DNA from 2 places in the Actinophytocola sediminis genome. Region 2 is predicted to be linked to the other one. Evidence: riboswitches for the same ligand, from Rfam matches in the RefSeq annotation. Region 2 holds a riboswitch; the other holds the start of a gene.

Region 1 (8,071 bases), on a different contig from region 2:
TGCTCTCCGGCGACGTGCACCACGTGTACGCGGCGCGGGCGAGCTTCCCGGTGCCGGTGAACGCCGCGGTGTTCCAGCTGACCTGCTCGCCGGTGCACAACCAGGTGCAACGGGTGTTGCGGCCGTTCTTCCAGCTGGCCTGGTGGCGGCCGCTGGCGGCGGTGGTCCGCTGGTGGATGCTGCGCTCGCCGGACATCGAGCCGATGCCGGTCGACTGGCGCAAAGTGTCCGGCCCGTTCTTCGGCAACGCGATCGCCGCGCTGCGCACCGACGGCCGGCACGCGGAGATGGTCGTCGAGCGGGCGGGCGGCAGCCGGGAAGCGCCGACGCTGGCGCCGTTGACCACGGTCGTGCTGACCGACCGGGCTTAGGCCGTTCGGCCCGCGCCGAAGGTCGCTTTTCGCGTTCGGGCGATCACGTTACGTTGCAAGACATGCGGCGACGAAGCTTTCTGCGGGTGTCGGTTGCCGGTTCGGCCGCGGCGGCCTTCGGTGGGGCCTCCTGGCTGAACGCGTTCGCCGCGGCGGCCGATCCGGGAGACGGTCCGTACGGGCCGCTGTTGCCCGCCGACGGCAACGGGTTGCTGCTCCCGTCCGGGTTCACCAGCCGGATCGTCGCGCGCACCGGGACCACGGTCGGCGACTCGGGCTATCCGTGGCACCCAGCGCCGGACGGCGGCGCGTGCTTCGCCGCCGAGGGCGGCGGTTGGGTCTACGTGTCCAACAGCGAGGTGCCGCTGGTCGGTGGCGCGGGCGCGATCCGGTTCGACGCCGCCGGGGCCGTCGTGGACGCCTACCGGATCCTCGACGGCACCAACGTGAACTGCGCCGGCGGCGCGACCCCGTGGCAGACCTGGCTGTCCTGCGAGGAGGTCGACCGCGGCGAGGTGTTCGAGACCGACCCGTTCGGCGTCGCGGACCCGATCGTGCGGCCGGCCATGGGCGTGTTCAAGCACGAGGCGTGCGCGGTGGACGCCGACCGGCAGGTGATCTACCTCACCGAGGACGTGCCGGACGGCGGCTTCTACCGGTTCACGCCGACGACCTGGCCGGACCTGTCGGCCGGCGCGCTGGAGGTCATGCTCGGCGAGCCGGACCAGACCAGCGGCCAGGTCACCTGGGCGCCAGTGCCCGATCCCTCGGCGTCCCAGGAGGCCACCCGCTACCAGGTCGCCGGCACGCTGCCCTTCGACGGCGGCGAGGGCTGCTACTACGCGGCCGGCACGTGCTGGTTCACCACCAAGGGCGACAACCGGGTCTGGGCCTACGACGCGGCGGCCGGCACGCTCGGCCTCACCTACGACGACGACACCCCGCTGGCCGGCGTGGACAACGTGACCGGCGCGGCCAACGGTGACCTGTTCGTCGCCGAGGACGGCGGCAACCTGGAGATCTGCGTGATCACGCCCGATGCCGTGGTCGCGCCGTTCGTGCGGGTCGACGGCCATTCGCGGTCGGAGATCACCGGCCCGGCGTTCAGCCCGGACGGCACGCGGCTGTACTTCTCGTCCCAGCGCGGCTCGTCCGGGCTGCCGACCGGCGGCGTCACGTTCGAGGTCGCCGGGCCGTTCCGGAGCTGATCACTCCGGCGCGGTCGCCACCGCGTCCAGCACGGCGTCGATGACGCCGTCGATTCCCTCGGCCAGCGTCACGTCGTAGGCCGTGATGCCACTCTCGGAGTGCGTCGTACAGCGGAACGTGACCGTCCGCCAACGGATGTCGATGTCGGGGTGATGGTTGAGGTCCTCGGCGATCTCGGCCACGCGGTTCACAACCTGGATGGCCTGCGGAAAGTCGGCTAGCTCAACCGTCCGCTCGAAAGCGCCGTCGGCCAGCCGCCACTTCCGCAGGCGACCGAGCGCTTTCCCCTTGGCTTCGTCAGAGAGCAGTTCGGGCATGCCCCCATGGTGGCCCCTGTGCACCCGAAGCGCACCGGTAGGCTGGCTGTTCACCACGGGAGTCCGGTGTAGCGCCGGGCTGAGAGGAGGGCTCGCAGCCCTCGACCGTCGAACCTGATCCGGGTCATGCCGGCGCAGGGAGAGAGGACGAACATGTTACGCACAACCGTGCTCGCGCTCGTGTTGGTCACGTCGCTCACCGGCTGCACGCTGATGTCCGAGGACTCGGCGGAGGACGGCGAACGGCGGGTGGTGCTGGCCACGCACGACTCGTTCGCGATGAGCCAGGAGGTGCTCGACGCGTTCCGGGACAAGTCCGGCATCACCATCGACGTGCGCCGGCTGGGCGACGCCGGCGCGCTCACCAACCAGCTGGTGCTCACCAAGGACAACCCGGTCGCCGACCTGGCCTACGGCGTGGACACCACGTTCGCCTCGCGGGCGCTGACCGAGGACGTGTTCGCCGAGTACCGCAGCGCCGAGGCCGAGCACGGCCCGCAGCGCTACGCCATCGAGGACGGCGACCGGCTGACGGCCGTGGACGTCGGGGACGTGTGCGTCAACATCGACCCGGCCGCGTTGGCGGCCAAGGGCCTGGCCGAGCCCGCGAGCTACGCCGACCTCACCCGCCCCGAATACCACGGCATGTTGGTGGTCGAAGACCCGGCGACGTCCTCGCCGGGCCTCGCGTTCCTGCTCGGCACGATCGCCGCGCTCGGGGACGGCTGGCAGGAGTACTGGACGGCGCTGAAGGACCGCGGGGTGCTGGTGGTCAGCGGCTGGGAGGAGGCCTACACCCAGGAGTTCTCCGGCTCGGCCGGCAAGGGACCTCGGCCGCTCGTGGTGTCCTACGCGTCCTCGCCGGCGGCCGAGATCGACGAGGACGGCACGCCGCGCACGAAGGCCTTGCTGGACACGTGTTTCCGGCAGGTCGAGTACGCCGGGGTGCTGGCCGGGGCGGCGAACGCCGAGGACGCCAGGGCGGTGCTGGACTTCCTGCTGTCGCGGGAGTTCCAGGAGCAGGTGCCCGACCAGATGTACGTGTACCCGGCGCGATCCGACGTCGAGTTGCCGGCGGCCTGGCAGCACGCCGCCCCGCAGCCGACGACGGCCGGTGAGCTCGACCCGGCCGAGATCGCGAAGAACCGGGAGCGGTGGATCGACGAGTGGCGCGCGCTCGTTCAGGGCTGAGCCCCTGGCTGCCGGTCGCGGCGGCGGTGCCGCTGGGGTTCCTGGCGGTGTTCTTCGTGTGGCCGGTGGTGGCGATCCTGCGGCTGGGCTTCGCCGACGGCGAGGTGCTGTCGGTGCTCGCCTCGGCGCAGACCTGGCGGCTGGTCGGGTTCACCGTGGCGCAGGCGGCCGCGTCGACCGCGTTGGCGGTGCTCGCCGGCCTGCCGGTGGCCTACCTGTTGGCGCGGACGTCGTTGCCGGGGCTGGGACTTGTCCGGGTGGCGGTGCTGGTGCCGTTCGTGCTGCCGACCGTGGTGGTGGGGTTGGCGTTCCGGACGCTGTTGCCCGACGGCGGGGTGCTGGCGATCGTGCTGGCGAACGCGTTCTTCAACGTGGCGGTGGTCGCGCGCACGGTCGCCGGCCTGTGGTCGCATGTGGACAGACGGGCGGCGGACGCTGCCCGGTCGCTCGGCGCGTCGCCGGTGCGGGCGTTCGTCTCGGTGACCCTGCCCGCGATCGCGCCCGCCCTCGCCTCGGCCGCGGCGGTGGTGTTCCTGTTCTGTGCCACCAGTTTCGGCGTCGTGCTGATCCTCGGCGGGTCGCGTTACCGGACGCTGGAGACCGAGATCTACCTGCGCACGGTGGAGTTGCTCGACCTGTCGGGGGCCGCGGCGCTGTCGTTGGTGCAGTTGGCGGCGGTGGTGGCGGCGTTGACCGTCGGCGCGCTCGCCCGGCGGCGCGGGGAGTCGGCGCTGCGGTTGCGTGGGCGGGCGTCGGTGGCGCGGCGGCCGCGCGGGGCGTTGTCGGTGTCGGTGGTCGCGGTGGCGGTGGGCGTGGTGTGCCTGTTGCTGGTGCCGATCGTGGTGCTGGTCGCCAGGTCGTTCGCCGGCGGGTTCGCCGGGTACCGGGCGCTGGCGGGGTTCGGCTACCAGGGTTCGCTGCAGGTGTCCGGCCTGGACGCGGCGCTGAACTCGGTGCGGGCGGCCGCGGACGCGACCGTGCTCGCGGTGTTCCTCGGGGTGGTGGCGTGTGTGGTGTTGGTGTCGCTGTCCAGGGCGCGGGTGCCGCGCGGGGTGGTGGAGGGCATGGACACCGCGCTGATGCTGCCGTTGGGGGTGTCGGCGGTGACCGTCGGCTTCGGGTATCTGGTGACGCTGGACATGTTGCCTGGCGATCTGCGGACCTCGCCCGCGCTGGTGCCGCTGGCCCAGGCGCTGGTGGTGACGCCGCTGGTGATCCGGATGCTGTTGCCGGTGCTGCGCTCGATCGACCCTCGGCTGCGCCAGGCGGCGGCGTCGCTCGGCGCGTCGCCGGGGCGGGTGTGGCGGGAGGTCGACGTGCCGATGGCCGGGCGGGCGCTGCTGACCTCGGCCGGGTTCGGCTACGTGGTGGCGCTCGGCGAGTTCGGCGCGACGAGCTTTCTGGCCCGGCCGGACACCGCGACGTTGCCGGTGGCGATCGCGCGGCTGATCTCCCGGCCGGGTGAGCTGAACAACCAGATGGCCTACGCGGCGTGCACGTTGTTGATCGTGGTGACGGTGGCGGCGGTGGTGCTGGTCGAGTCGGCCGGCCGGTCGCGGGTCGGGGAGTTCTGATGTCCGCAGCGTTGGGCTCACGTGTCGGGAGCGTTGGACTCGCGGGTGGGCTGACGGGGGCGAGGAGGTCTGAATGGCGCTGACGGTGGCTGGTCTGACGGTGGTCTACGGGGCGTTGACCGCGGTGTCCGATGTGGACCTGCGGGTGGGTGACGGCGAGGTGCTGGCGTTGCTCGGGCCGTCGGGCTGTGGCAAGTCGACGCTGCTGCGGGCGGTGGCCGGGCTTGAGCCGGCAGGTGGGCGGGTGTGCTGGGACGGGGCCGATCTGGCCGGGGTGCCGGTGCACCGGCGGGGCTTCGGGCTGGTGTTCCAGGACGGTCAGCTGTTCCCGCATCGGGACGTGGCCGGCAACGTGGAGTTCGGCCTGCGGATGCGGAAGGTGGCCGACCGGGCGGAGCGCACGGCCGAGCTGCTGGCGATGGTCGGCCTCGCCGGCTACGAGCGGCGACCGGTGACCGAGCTGTCCGGCGGGGAGGCGCAGCGGGTGGCGCTGGCACGCGCGTTGGCGCCCCGGCCGAGGCTGCTGCTGCTCGACGAGCCGTTGTCGGCGTTGGACCGGGTGCTGCGTGAGCAGTTGGCGCTGGACCTGGCCAGGGTGCTGGCCACGACCGGCACCACGGCGCTGGTGGTGACCCATGACCATGACGAGGCGTTCACCCTGGCCGACCGGGTGGCGGTGATGCGGGCGGGCCGGATCACCCAGGTCGGTCCGCCGGCGCGGGTGTGGCGCCGGCCGGCGGACGAGGAGACGGCCCGGTTCCTCGGCTGCGGGCAGATCCTGGACGGCGTGGTGGCCGACGGGGTCGCCGAGTGCGCGCTGGGGTCGGTGGCGCTGCCGTGGGCACCGGCGGGCCGGGTCCGCCTCGGGCTGCGCCCGACCGCGCTGCGCCCGTCGACGACGGGGATCGCCGGGGAGGTCGTGCACCGGGTGCACCGCCGCGACCACACCCGGCTCCAGGTCCGGCTGACCGGTCAGCGGATCGTGGTCGACGCGGTCGCCGGCATGGCGGACGCGCCCGAGGTGGGCAGCACGATTCACCTGAGCCTGGCCCAGGACGGCATCGCGGTGCTAGCCGTCGCGGGTGGTGATCCTGGCCAGGGCGAGTGAGTAGCCGATGGCGATGTAGCACAGGGCGCGCAACAGGCTCTCGGTCATGCCGTCGGTGGGCATCGGGTCGCGCACGACGTCGGTCAGCGCGGTCCAGCCATCGGTGATCAGGAACGGGTGCAGCCAGTCGAGGGACGAGATCTCGCCGAGCACGCTGAACACGATGATGCCGCCGACCGACGCGGCCAGCACCACCAGCGGGTGATCGGTGCAGGTGGACACCGCCAGCGCGACCGCGGCCACGCCCCACACCTGGACGGTGACCAGCATGGCCATCAGCGCGATCCGCCCCAGCGACGGCAGGACCGGCAGTGTCGTGCCGGAGATGGTCAACATGCCGTCGCTGCCGAGCAGCACCACGCCGGCGACGACGCTGACCACCGTCAGCACCGCGACCGCGAGCAGGCACAACGTCGCGACCCCGAACGCCTTGACCGCCAGCAGCCGGGGTCGGCTGACCGGCGCCAGCAGGAGGTTGCGCAGCCCGCCGGTCGACGCCTCACCGGCGATCGCGTCCGCCGACCACATCGAGCCGATCAGCGGCAGCAGCATCGACAGCGCCAGCAGCAGCACCAGGACCGGCAGCACCAGGCCGTTGCCGGCGACCATCGACGCGATCCCCTCGATGGCCGCGTCGCCACCGCCGCGGGCCGACCCGGCCGCGATCGAGATGCTCACGCCGGCGATCACCGGCACCAGCGCGAGACCACCCAGGGTGATCACCGTGCGCGGCCGGCGCAGCATGAAGCGCAGCTCGGAGCGCAGCAGCCGGCCGAGCGGGGCCCGGACCCGGACCGGGGCCATCGTCGCGGCGGTCATCGGGACACCTCCTCGTCCAGTAGGTCGTCCACGTCGGACAGGCCGTGTTCGGTGGCCTCGGTCTCGGTCAGCCGGGTGAACAGGTCCTCCAGGCCGGTGCGCTGGCGGCGCACCTCGTGCACCGCGACGTCGGCCCGCACCAGGGTGGCCACGACATCGGGCGCGGTGGACGCGGTCAGGTCGGCGTAGACGCCGTCTGGCGTCGCGCGGGCCGGGATCCGGTTGTCCCGCAGGGCGTTCACCGCGACGGTGACGTCCGGGGTGGACACCACCAGACCGGTGCTGCCCGACTCCAGCAGCTCCCGCAGCCCGCCCTGGGCGACCACCGACCCCCGGTGCAACACCGCGACGTGCGTGCAGGTGGCCTCCACCTCGGCGAGCAGGTGGGAGGAGACCAGCACGGTGGTGCCGGCGGCGTGCAGGTCGGCGATCACCGCGCGGACCTCCCGGGTGCCGGCCGGGTCGAGGCCGTTGGTCGGCTCGTCGAGCACGATCATCCTGCGCGGCACGAGCAGGGCGGCTGCCAGGCCGAGGCGTTGCTTCATGCCAAGTGAGTAGCCGCGGTAGCGGCGCCCGGCAGCGGCAGCAAGGCCGACGCGTTCCAACGCCTCGTTGACCGCGCGGGGGATCTCCCCGGTGGCCAGTCGTGGCTCCGCGGCCGCGCAGCGGAGCAGGTTCTCCCTGCCGGACAGGAACGAGTGGAAACCGGGCCCCTCCACCAGGGCGCCGACCTCGGGCAGCGCCGCACTCGCGCCGTCTGGCAGCCGGTGGCCGAGCAGCTCGACCGTGCCCGCCGTCGGGGTCACCAGACCGAGCAGCATGCGGATTGTGGTGGTCTTGCCGGACCCGTTCGGCCCGAGCATGCCCAACACCGCCCCGACCGGCACATCCAGGTCGACCTGATTGACCGCGACCGTCTTGCCGTAGACCTTGCGCAAGTCCCGAGTCCGGGCGGCAAGGTGAGCCGGCAGTCCTGCCCGCCCCGCCTCCCCGGAATTCTGGGTGTTGGTCACGTCGGGGACAGATGGCGCCGGTTGATCGCGTGCTTGTGGCTGGGTTGCGTCACGTTCCCCTGAGGTGCGGTTGGGATGCACTTGGGCCTGCTTTCGATTGCCCCCGGAAAATGCCACACCGGCCCTGTCTTGGGGACGGGGCCGGTGTGGGGTGAGCTTACTTGTTCAGTTTGTTGGCGGCCTCGATCACGACCTGCTCGGGGACGGCGCCGATGGCGACCTTGCCGTCCTCGGTGATCAGGGCGGTGCCGACCTTGGCCTGGATGATGTAGCCAGTGCCGAAGTCGCCGCTGACCTCCTTGCCGAGGGTGCCGAGCAGCTCCAGCGGGTTCTGCCCGTCGGCGCCGAAGTCGGGACCTTCGCCGTCGCGGTCGCCCGGGACGGGCGCGGTCAGCAGGTCGGCGGGGATCGAACCGGTCAGCACCGTGTCCCAGCCCTCGCCGTAGGTCTGCACGTCCAGGCCGGCGAA
Region 2 (8,071 bases):
CACGGTGAACGACGGCATCGGTACCGATGCCACCGATGCCGGTGCACCCGGCCAGCCGGCGGCGCGGCGGCGGGTGTGGCCGGTCATGGTGCTCGGCAGCGTGCTGGCCTTCGTCGTCGGCATGGCGGTGATCACCGGCGTGGAATGGCTGCGCGGCGAGCCGCTGTCGGGCGGCGACGGCACCACCCTCAGCGAGATCATCCAGCCCCGCCCGGCCGGCGAGCGCGACGAGAACCCCCCACCGGCCCCGAGCGAGACCTCGACCCCACCGGCCACCAGCGACGACCCGGCCGACGCCCCGGCGCCGACACCGACGGACACCACGACCGCCGAACCGACCGGCGAGGCCCCGACCGACCCGCCGGCGCAGTCCAGCGAACCGGAGACCACGACCGAGGTGCCGACCACCAGCGACCCGCCGACCACCACGGACTCGGTGCCCCCGCCGTCCGGCTGACGTTTTACTGCCGGTAGTCACCCCGTGGCTTTATGGCAACTGTTGCCCCCGAACGGCCCCTATCCGAACACCACTTCGAATTAATAGTTTCAGCAGCGTTCTCGGGTCCCCTGCTACCCAACACAAGGAGAACGCTGATGAAACGCAGCAACTTCGCGAGCGTGGTGAGTGTCGGCCTGCTGGCAGCCGGCGTGGCACTCACGATGACCGCACCGGCCACCGCGGCCCCCGTGGCCCCGACCATCACCGAACTGGCCGCCGCACAGGTCAACATGAACGAGGCCGCCGACACCCGGCCGAGCACGGTGACCGCCTGGTACGTCGACGAGAAGTCGAAGTCCATGGTGGTCTCGGTGCACGGCAGCGATGCCGGCGTCGCGGACTGGGCCAAGGACCTCGGCGCGGGCGCCGTGACGATCGACAAGGTCGCCGAGGCACCCAAGCCGTACTGGAACATCATCGGCGGCCAGGCGATCACGACCTCCAGCGGTTCCCGCTGCTCGGCGGGCTTCAACGCCCGCTCCGGCAGCACCCGCTACGTGATCACCGCCGGCCACTGCACCGCCCTCGGCGGCACCTGGTCGGGCAGTGGCGGCACGATCGGCACCGTCGCCGGCTCGTCGTTCCCCGGCAACGACTACGGCATCATCCGGGTGACGTCCTCCTCGGCCGCCTCCACGGCCCTGGTCGACCGTTACTCGTCCGGCAGTGACGTCACGGTCACCGGCGCGACGAACGCGACGTCCGGCATGGCCGTGTGCCGTTCCGGCTCGACGACCGGCTGGCACTGTGGCACCGTCACCAACCCGAACACGACGGTGTGTTACTCCCAGGGCTGTGTCAACCAGGTGATTCAGACCAACGTGTGTGCTGAGCCTGGTGACTCCGGCGGTTCGCTGGTGACCCGGCCGAGCGGCACGACCGTGCGTGCGGTCGGTCTCACCTCCGGTGGTTCCGGTAACTGCAGCTCCGGTGGCACGACGTTCTTCCAACCCGTGCCCGAGGTGCTCAGCGTGTACGGCCTGACGCTGTACACCGGCTGACCAACCCGGCGGCGGACGGGCCGACCCTGCCGGCCCGTCCGCCGCGTTCAGGTTCCCGCTGGCCGCAGCGCGCCCGCGAGTCGGGCGGCTGCGGCCTGCGGGTCGTCGGCCTCGGTGATCGCGCGCACCACGACCACCCGGGTGGCCCCGGCGGCGAGTACGGCCGGCAGCCGGGTCTCGTCGATGCCGCCGATGGCGAACCACGGCCGGTCGGTCGCGGTCGCCGCGGTCGCGGTGACCAGGTCGAGGCCGGGTGCCGGGCGGCCGGGCTTGGTCGGCGTCGGCCAGCACGGGCCGGTGCAGAAGTAGTCCACGCCGGGCTCCCCGGCGGCGGCCGTGGCCTGGGCGAGGTCGTGGGTCGAGCGGCCGATGACGATCTGTTCGCCGAGGATCCGCCTGGCCACCGGTACCGGCAGGTCGTCCTGGCCGAGGTGCAGGATGTCCGCCTTGGCAGCCAGCGCGATGTCCGCCCGGTCGTTCACCGCCAGCAACGCGCCGTGCCGGGCGCAGGCCTGCGCCAGCACCGCGAGCGCGGCCAGCTCCTCGGCCGCCTCCAGCGGCACGCCGTCGCGTTTGTCGCGTAGCTGGAGCACGTCCACACCGCCGGCCAGCGCCGCGTCCGCGAACTCGGCCAGGTCCGGCCGCAGGCCCGTGCACAGGTACAGCCGCGCGTCCGCCAGCCGGCGGCGGATCCGATCTCCGTCAAGTCCAGGCATCCCCGCACGCTATCCCGTGCGCTACGGTGGAGGTGGTCCGCACGGGAGTCCGGAGGTACCGGGCTGAGAGGGGATCCGCCGATCCCGACCGTCGAACCTGATCCGGATCATGCCGGCGCAGGGAGCGTGTGTGCCTTGAGGTTCAACGGAAAGATCGTCGTCGTGGGTGGCGGCGTGATCGGCCTGTCGGTCGCCTGGCGACTGGCCGCCGACCACGACGTGACGCTGCTCGATCCCCAACCGGACGCCGGTGCGTCCTGGGTGGCCGGTGGGATGCTCGCGCCGATCACCGAGGCCTGGCCAGGTGAGGAGGACCTGCTCGAGCTCGGCGCCGCGTCCCTGGACGGGTGGCCGGAGTTCGCCGCCGAACTGGATGTCGACCTGCGTACCGAGGGGACGATCGCGGCCGCCTTCGACGCGGCCGACGCCGGCCAGCAGGAGATGCTCGCCGAGTTCCTCGCCTCCCGGGGCCGTTCGGTGCGCCGGCTGCCCGGCCGGGAGCTTCGCGCACTCGAACCGGCACTCAGCCCGAATGTCCGAAGTGGACTGTTAGTTCCCGGGGACCTGGCCGTGGACAACCGGGAGTTGTTGCGCCGACTCGGCACGCGGTGTGCTGACCGCGGCGTCCGGTTCGACCGGCGGCGTGCTGAACAGGTCGAGCCGGGCGCGGTCCGCCTCGCCGACGATGCCCCGATCCGGTGCGACACCGTGGTGATCGCCGCCGGCGCGTGGTCGGCGGCGCTGCATCCGGCGCTGGCCGGGGCGGTGCGCCCGGTCAAGGGCGAGATCCTGCGGTTGCGGGCGAGGGCGGGCGAGGTGCCGGTGCGCCACACCGTGCGCGCGCTGGTCGAGTCCCGGCCGCTGTACCTGGTGCCCAGGCGTGGCGGCGAGCTGGTGCTCGGGGCAACCCAGTACGAGACGGGGTTCGACGAGGAGGTGACCGTCGGCGGCGTGCGGGACCTGCTCGCCGACGCCGAGCGGGTGCTGCCCGGCATCGCGGAGTACGGCCTGACCGAGTGCGCGGCCGGGTTGCGGGCCGGCAGCCGGGACAACCTGCCGCTGGTCGGCTGGGTCGAGCCCGGTGTGCTGGTGGCCGCAGGGCATCACCGCAACGGGCTGCTGCTCGCGCCGATCACCGCGGCCGCGGTACGTGCGCTGGTCGTCGGGGAGGACCCGCCGGCGCCGGTGGCGGTGGCCGACCCCGCCCGGCACATCCCGACGAAAAGGTGACGTGATGAAGGTAACAGTCAATGGTGAGGTGCACGCGGTCGCCGACGGCGCGACCGTGGCCGACCTGCTGGCCGGGCTCGGTATGCCGGCGGCCGGGATCGCGGTGGCGGTGAACGGCGAGGTCGTGACCAGGGCGTGGCATGCCAGGACCGTGCTGCCGGACGCGGCCGTGGTCGAGGTGCTGACCGCGGTGCAGGGAGGCTGACATGGACGACCCGTTGCTCATCGCCGACCGCGAGTACTCGTCGCGGCTGATCACCGGCACCGGTGGTGCGTCGAACCTGGCCGTGCTGGAGCGCGCGCTGGTCGCGTCCGGGACCGAGCTGACGACGGTGGCCATCCGCCGGGTGGACGTCGACGGCGGCACCGGTGTGCTGGACCTGTTGGGCAGGCTGGGCATCGACCTGCTGCCCAACACCGCGGGCTGCCGCAGCGCCGAGGCGGCCGTGCTGACCGCGCGCCTGGCCCGCGAGGCCCTCGGCACGGACTGGATCAAACTGGAGGTGGTGGCCGACGACCGGACGCTGCTGCCGGACCCGGTCGAGCTGCTCACCGCGGCCAGGGCGCTGGTCGACGACGGGTTCACCGTGCTCCCGTACACCAACGACGACCCGGTGCTGGCGTTGCGGCTGGAGGAGGCCGGGTGCGCGGCCGTGATGCCACTCGGCTCGCCGATCGGCACCGGCCTGGGGATTCGTAACCCGCACAACATCGAGCTGATCGTGGCGCGGGCCGGGGTGCCGGTGATCCTGGACGCCGGCATCGGCACGGCGTCGGACGCGGCACTGGCGATGGAGCTTGGCTGCGCGGCCGTGCTGCTGGCGACCTCGGTGACCAGGGCGGCGGACCCGGAGAAGATGGCCGCCGCGATGCGCCACGCGGTCACCGGCGGCCGGCTGGCACGGGCGGCGGGCCGGGTGCCCCAGCGGTTCTGGGCGCAGGCCTCCAGCCCGCCGAGATGAGTTGCGTCGAGGGGTCGGGTCAGCTGAGTCTGGCGAGTACCGCGTCCCAGTCGTCGCGCTTGGCGAGCTTGCGGGAGACCGGGACCTTCCTGGTGTGCCCGTCGGCCGGGGTGCAGACGATGCGGCCGTTGGCGATGGCCAGTCGGCCGTCCTGGCCGCCGAACCGGCGTTTGGCTGGGCCGGCGATGGCCCGGACCACGATGGTGCCGGCGGCGGGGTCGAACTCGAAGTAGGTGCGGAGCAGTTGCAGGACCCCGGCCAGCATCAGCAGCGGGCCGAGCAGCAGCAGCGGGGTCGCCGAGTCGTTGGTCAGCCCGATGACGCCGAGCGCCAGCACCATCGTGCCGATCACCAGACTCACCGCCGCCACCACGGGGTTGTAGCCCACCTTCATGGTTCGGGTCCTTTCCAACGGCGGTGGTTGTGGGGACACGGTAATCAGCCGGAAGTCTTCCTCGGCGAGGGCTCGGCGTTGCGCAGCTCGGCCAGCTCCGCGCGCAGCGCCCGCACCTCGGCCAGGATCCGCTGGTCGGACGCGGCCTGGTTGGCGGCGTTGGCCTCCTCCCTGGCGGCCAGGTCGTCGGTGACCTGGTCTTCCATGCCGCGCACCATCACCGCGATGAACAGGTTCAGCACGGCGAAGCTGGACACCAGGATGTAGATCACGAAGAAGATCCAGGCCAGCGGCATGCTCGCCATCACCTCGCGGGCCACGTCCGGCCAGCCCTCGCCGGTCATGGTCTGGAACAGGGTGAACAGCGAGCGCCCGAGGTCGCCGAAGCTCTCCGGGGCGATGGCGGCGAACAGGTTGGTGGCCATCACCGCGGCCACGAAGATCACCATGGCCAGCAGCGCGGCCACCGACGCCAGGCCGGGGGCGGCGGTGAGCAGGCCGGTCAGCACGCGGCGCATCGACGGGACCGCGGAGATCAGGCGGAGAACACGCAGCACGCGCAGGGTCCGCAGCACGGAGAGCGGGCCGCCAGACGGCACCAGCGCGACCCCGACCACGAGGGTGTCGAACACGTTCCACGGGTCGGTGAAGAACCGCCAGCCGTAGGCATAGCCGCGCACCAGCAACTCGGCGACGAACGCCGCGAGCGCCACCTGGTCCAGGGTGTGCAGCACGTCGCCGATCGACGCGGTGCCGATGTGGGTCGAGCGGGCCTGTGCGGACAGTCCGGTCTCCAGCCCCAGCGTGACCGCGTTGAGCAGGATGACCGTGATCACGGCACGCCGGAACGCCGGTCGCTCGACCAGCTCGCGGGCGCGCTCCCGGACGGACATCCGCTACGTCCGCTCCGAAGCCGACGGTTCCGAAGCAGTTCGTTCCGAAGCCGACGGCTCCGAATTCGACGGCTCCGAGCTTCCCAGGTCTGGCGCCGACCTGTCGGCGCGCAGTTGGGCCAGCTCGGCTCGGAGCACGCGCAGCTCGTCGAGGATCAGCTTGTCCGAGGCCGCCTGGTCGGCCGCGTGCCGGTCCTCGGCCTCCACCAGGTCGTCGGTGACCTCCTTCTCCATCCCGCTGACGATCACCGCGATGAACAGGTTCAGCACGGCGAAGCTGGACACCAGGATGTAGATCACGAAGAAGATCCAGGCCAGCGGCATGGTCGCCATCACCTCGCGGGCCACGTCCGGCCAGCCCTCGCCGGTCATGGTCTGGAACAGGGTGAACAGCGTGGTACCCAGGTCGCCGAAGAAGTGCGGGGCGATCTCGCCGAACAGCTTCGTCGCCATCACGGCGGCCACGTAGATGATCAGCGCGAGCAGCGCGCCGATCGACGCCATGCCGGGCACCGCGGCCAACAGCCCCGACACCACCCGGCGCATCGCCGGCACGGCCGACACCAGCCGCAACACCCGAAGCACCCGTAGTGCCCGCAGCACCGACAGCGGCCCGGTCGCCGGCACCAGCGAGATGCCGACGATCAGGAAGTCGAAGACGTTCCACGGGTCGGTGAAGAACCGCCAGCCATGCGCGTAGAGCCGGCACACCAACTCCACCACGAAGATCGTCAGCATCACGCGGTCCGCCACGTGCAGCACGCCGCCGACGCTGTTCATCACCCCGGTCGAGGTCTCCAGGCCGAGCGTGATGGCGTTCACCACGATCACCCAGATGACGAACCGCTGAAAGCGCGGGTGCTCGACCAGCGCACGTGCCCGGTCGCGGGTCTTCGACACCGGCACCCTCCCGAGGACTCACGTGGTGGCGTCAAGGAAGCGTAAACGCCGCCCCGCTGGTGCCCGGGAGGATTCGCCGAAGGTGGGAGTTAGATCTCCTCGGTCACCTCCGGCAGGGGTGCGAGCCGCCAGAACGGTGACACCGGGCCGACTCCGCCGCCGAGCGGGTAGGCCTCCCTGACCGAGCGGGTCACGAACGCCTTGCCGAACCGGACCGCCGCCGGCACGTCCAGACCGCGGGCCAGCGCCGAGGTGATCGACGAGGCCATCGTGTCGCCGCCGCCGTGGGTGTGTCTGGTGTCGATGCGCTCGGCGGACAGCTCGATGACGGTCTCGCCGTCGTAGAGCAGGTCGACGCACTCCGGATCGTCGTGCAGGTGCCCGCCCTTGACCAGCACCCACCTCGGGCCGAGCGCGTGCAGTGCCCTGGCCGCCTCGTGGGCATCGTCGCGGTCGCGCACGGTGATGCCGGTGAGCAGCCGGACCTCGTCGAGGTTGGGCGTGACCAGGGTGGCCCTCGGGAACAGCTCCGCGCGTAACGCGGCCATCGCGTCGTCGTGCAGCAGTTGGTCGCCGTGCATGGACGCGGACACCGGGTCGACGACGAACGGGATCCGCCCGTCGCGTCCTATGTGGACCTTGTCGCAGGCCTTGGCCACCGCGGCGATCACCTCCGCGGTGGCCAGCATCCCGGTCTTCGCGGCCAGCACACCGATGTCCTCGGCGACGGTCTCGATCTGCGCGGCCACCACCTCGGCCGGCAGCACCGAGACCCCGTGCACGCCAACCGAGTTCTGCACGGTGACCGCGGTGATCGCGGTCATGCCGTGGACCCCGCAGGCGAAGAACGTGCGCAGGTCGGCCTGGATGCCTGCGCCACCGCCGGAGTCGGAGCCGGCGATGGTGAGCACTCGTGGCGGTGTCTCGGTCACCCTTCCTTCGCTTTCTCGCTCGCGTCTTTCTCGGTGGTGTTTTTCTCGGTGGCGTTGATCGGCAGGTAGACCCGGTCGCCGTGGTCGTGGAACCGCTCGGACATCTCCTCCATGCCGGCCTCGATAGCCGCCACTGTGGACAGTCCGTGCTTCTCCGCGTAGGCGCGCACGTCCTGGGTGATGCGCATGGAACAGAACTTCGGCCCGCACATCGAGCAGAAGTGCGCGGTCTTCGCCGGTTCCGCCGGCAGCGTCTCGTCGTGATAGGAACGCGCGGTGTCCGGATCGAGCGACAGGTTGAACTGGTCGGTCCAGCGGAACTCGAAGCGCGCCCGCGACAGCGCGTCGTCCCACTCCTGCGCGCGCGGATGGCCCTTGGCCAGGTCGGCCGAGTGCGCGGCGATCTTGTAGGTGATCACGCCGGTCTTCACGTCGTCCCGGTTGGGCAGGCCGAGATGCTCCTTCGGCGTGACGTAACAGAGCATCGCGGTGCCCGCCCAGCCGATCTGCGCGGCGCCGATCGCGGAGGTGATGTGGTCGTAGG

The links. A riboswitch is a leader RNA that binds a small molecule or an ion and turns the genes downstream of it on or off. The one in region 2 is predicted to bind thiamine pyrophosphate.
Region 1: linked by a shared signal. The riboswitch ahead of ACYVIP_RS28420 (thiamine ABC transporter substrate-binding protein) and the one ahead of thiO (glycine oxidase ThiO) in region 2 are both predicted to bind thiamine pyrophosphate.

What each region holds. Positions count from the first base shown of each region.
Region 1 covers NZ_BAAGXS010000057.1:20,621-28,691, forward strand. Annotated here, with positions in the region: gene ACYVIP_RS28405 (alkaline phosphatase D family protein) at 1-371, shown strand, start outside; gene ACYVIP_RS28410 (alkaline phosphatase PhoX) at 434-1,579, shown strand; gene ACYVIP_RS28415 (4a-hydroxytetrahydrobiopterin dehydratase) at 1,580-1,897, opposite strand; TPP riboswitch at 1,943-2,056, shown strand; gene ACYVIP_RS28420 (thiamine ABC transporter substrate-binding protein) at 2,051-3,088, shown strand; gene ACYVIP_RS28425 (ABC transporter permease) at 3,064-4,662, shown strand; gene ACYVIP_RS28430 (ABC transporter ATP-binding protein) at 4,736-5,770, shown strand; gene ACYVIP_RS28435 (ABC transporter permease subunit) at 5,732-6,589, opposite strand; gene ACYVIP_RS28440 (ABC transporter ATP-binding protein) at 6,586-7,602, opposite strand; gene ACYVIP_RS28445 (LolA family protein) at 7,760-8,071, opposite strand, start outside.
Region 2 covers NZ_BAAGXS010000077.1:52,165-60,235, forward strand. Annotated here, with positions in the region: gene ACYVIP_RS35275 (hypothetical protein) at 1-457, shown strand, start outside; gene ACYVIP_RS35280 (S1 family peptidase) at 595-1,500, shown strand; gene thiE (thiamine phosphate synthase) at 1,548-2,216, opposite strand; TPP riboswitch at 2,248-2,357, shown strand; gene thiO (glycine oxidase ThiO) at 2,352-3,446, shown strand; gene thiS (sulfur carrier protein ThiS) at 3,451-3,651, shown strand; gene thiG (thiazole synthase) at 3,653-4,408, shown strand; gene ACYVIP_RS35305 (hypothetical protein) at 4,428-4,802, opposite strand; gene ACYVIP_RS35310 (ion transporter) at 4,847-5,695, opposite strand; gene ACYVIP_RS35315 (ion transporter) at 5,699-6,595, opposite strand; gene thiD (bifunctional hydroxymethylpyrimidine kinase/phosphomethylpyrimidine kinase) at 6,685-7,527, opposite strand; gene thiC (phosphomethylpyrimidine synthase ThiC) at 7,524-8,071, opposite strand, start outside.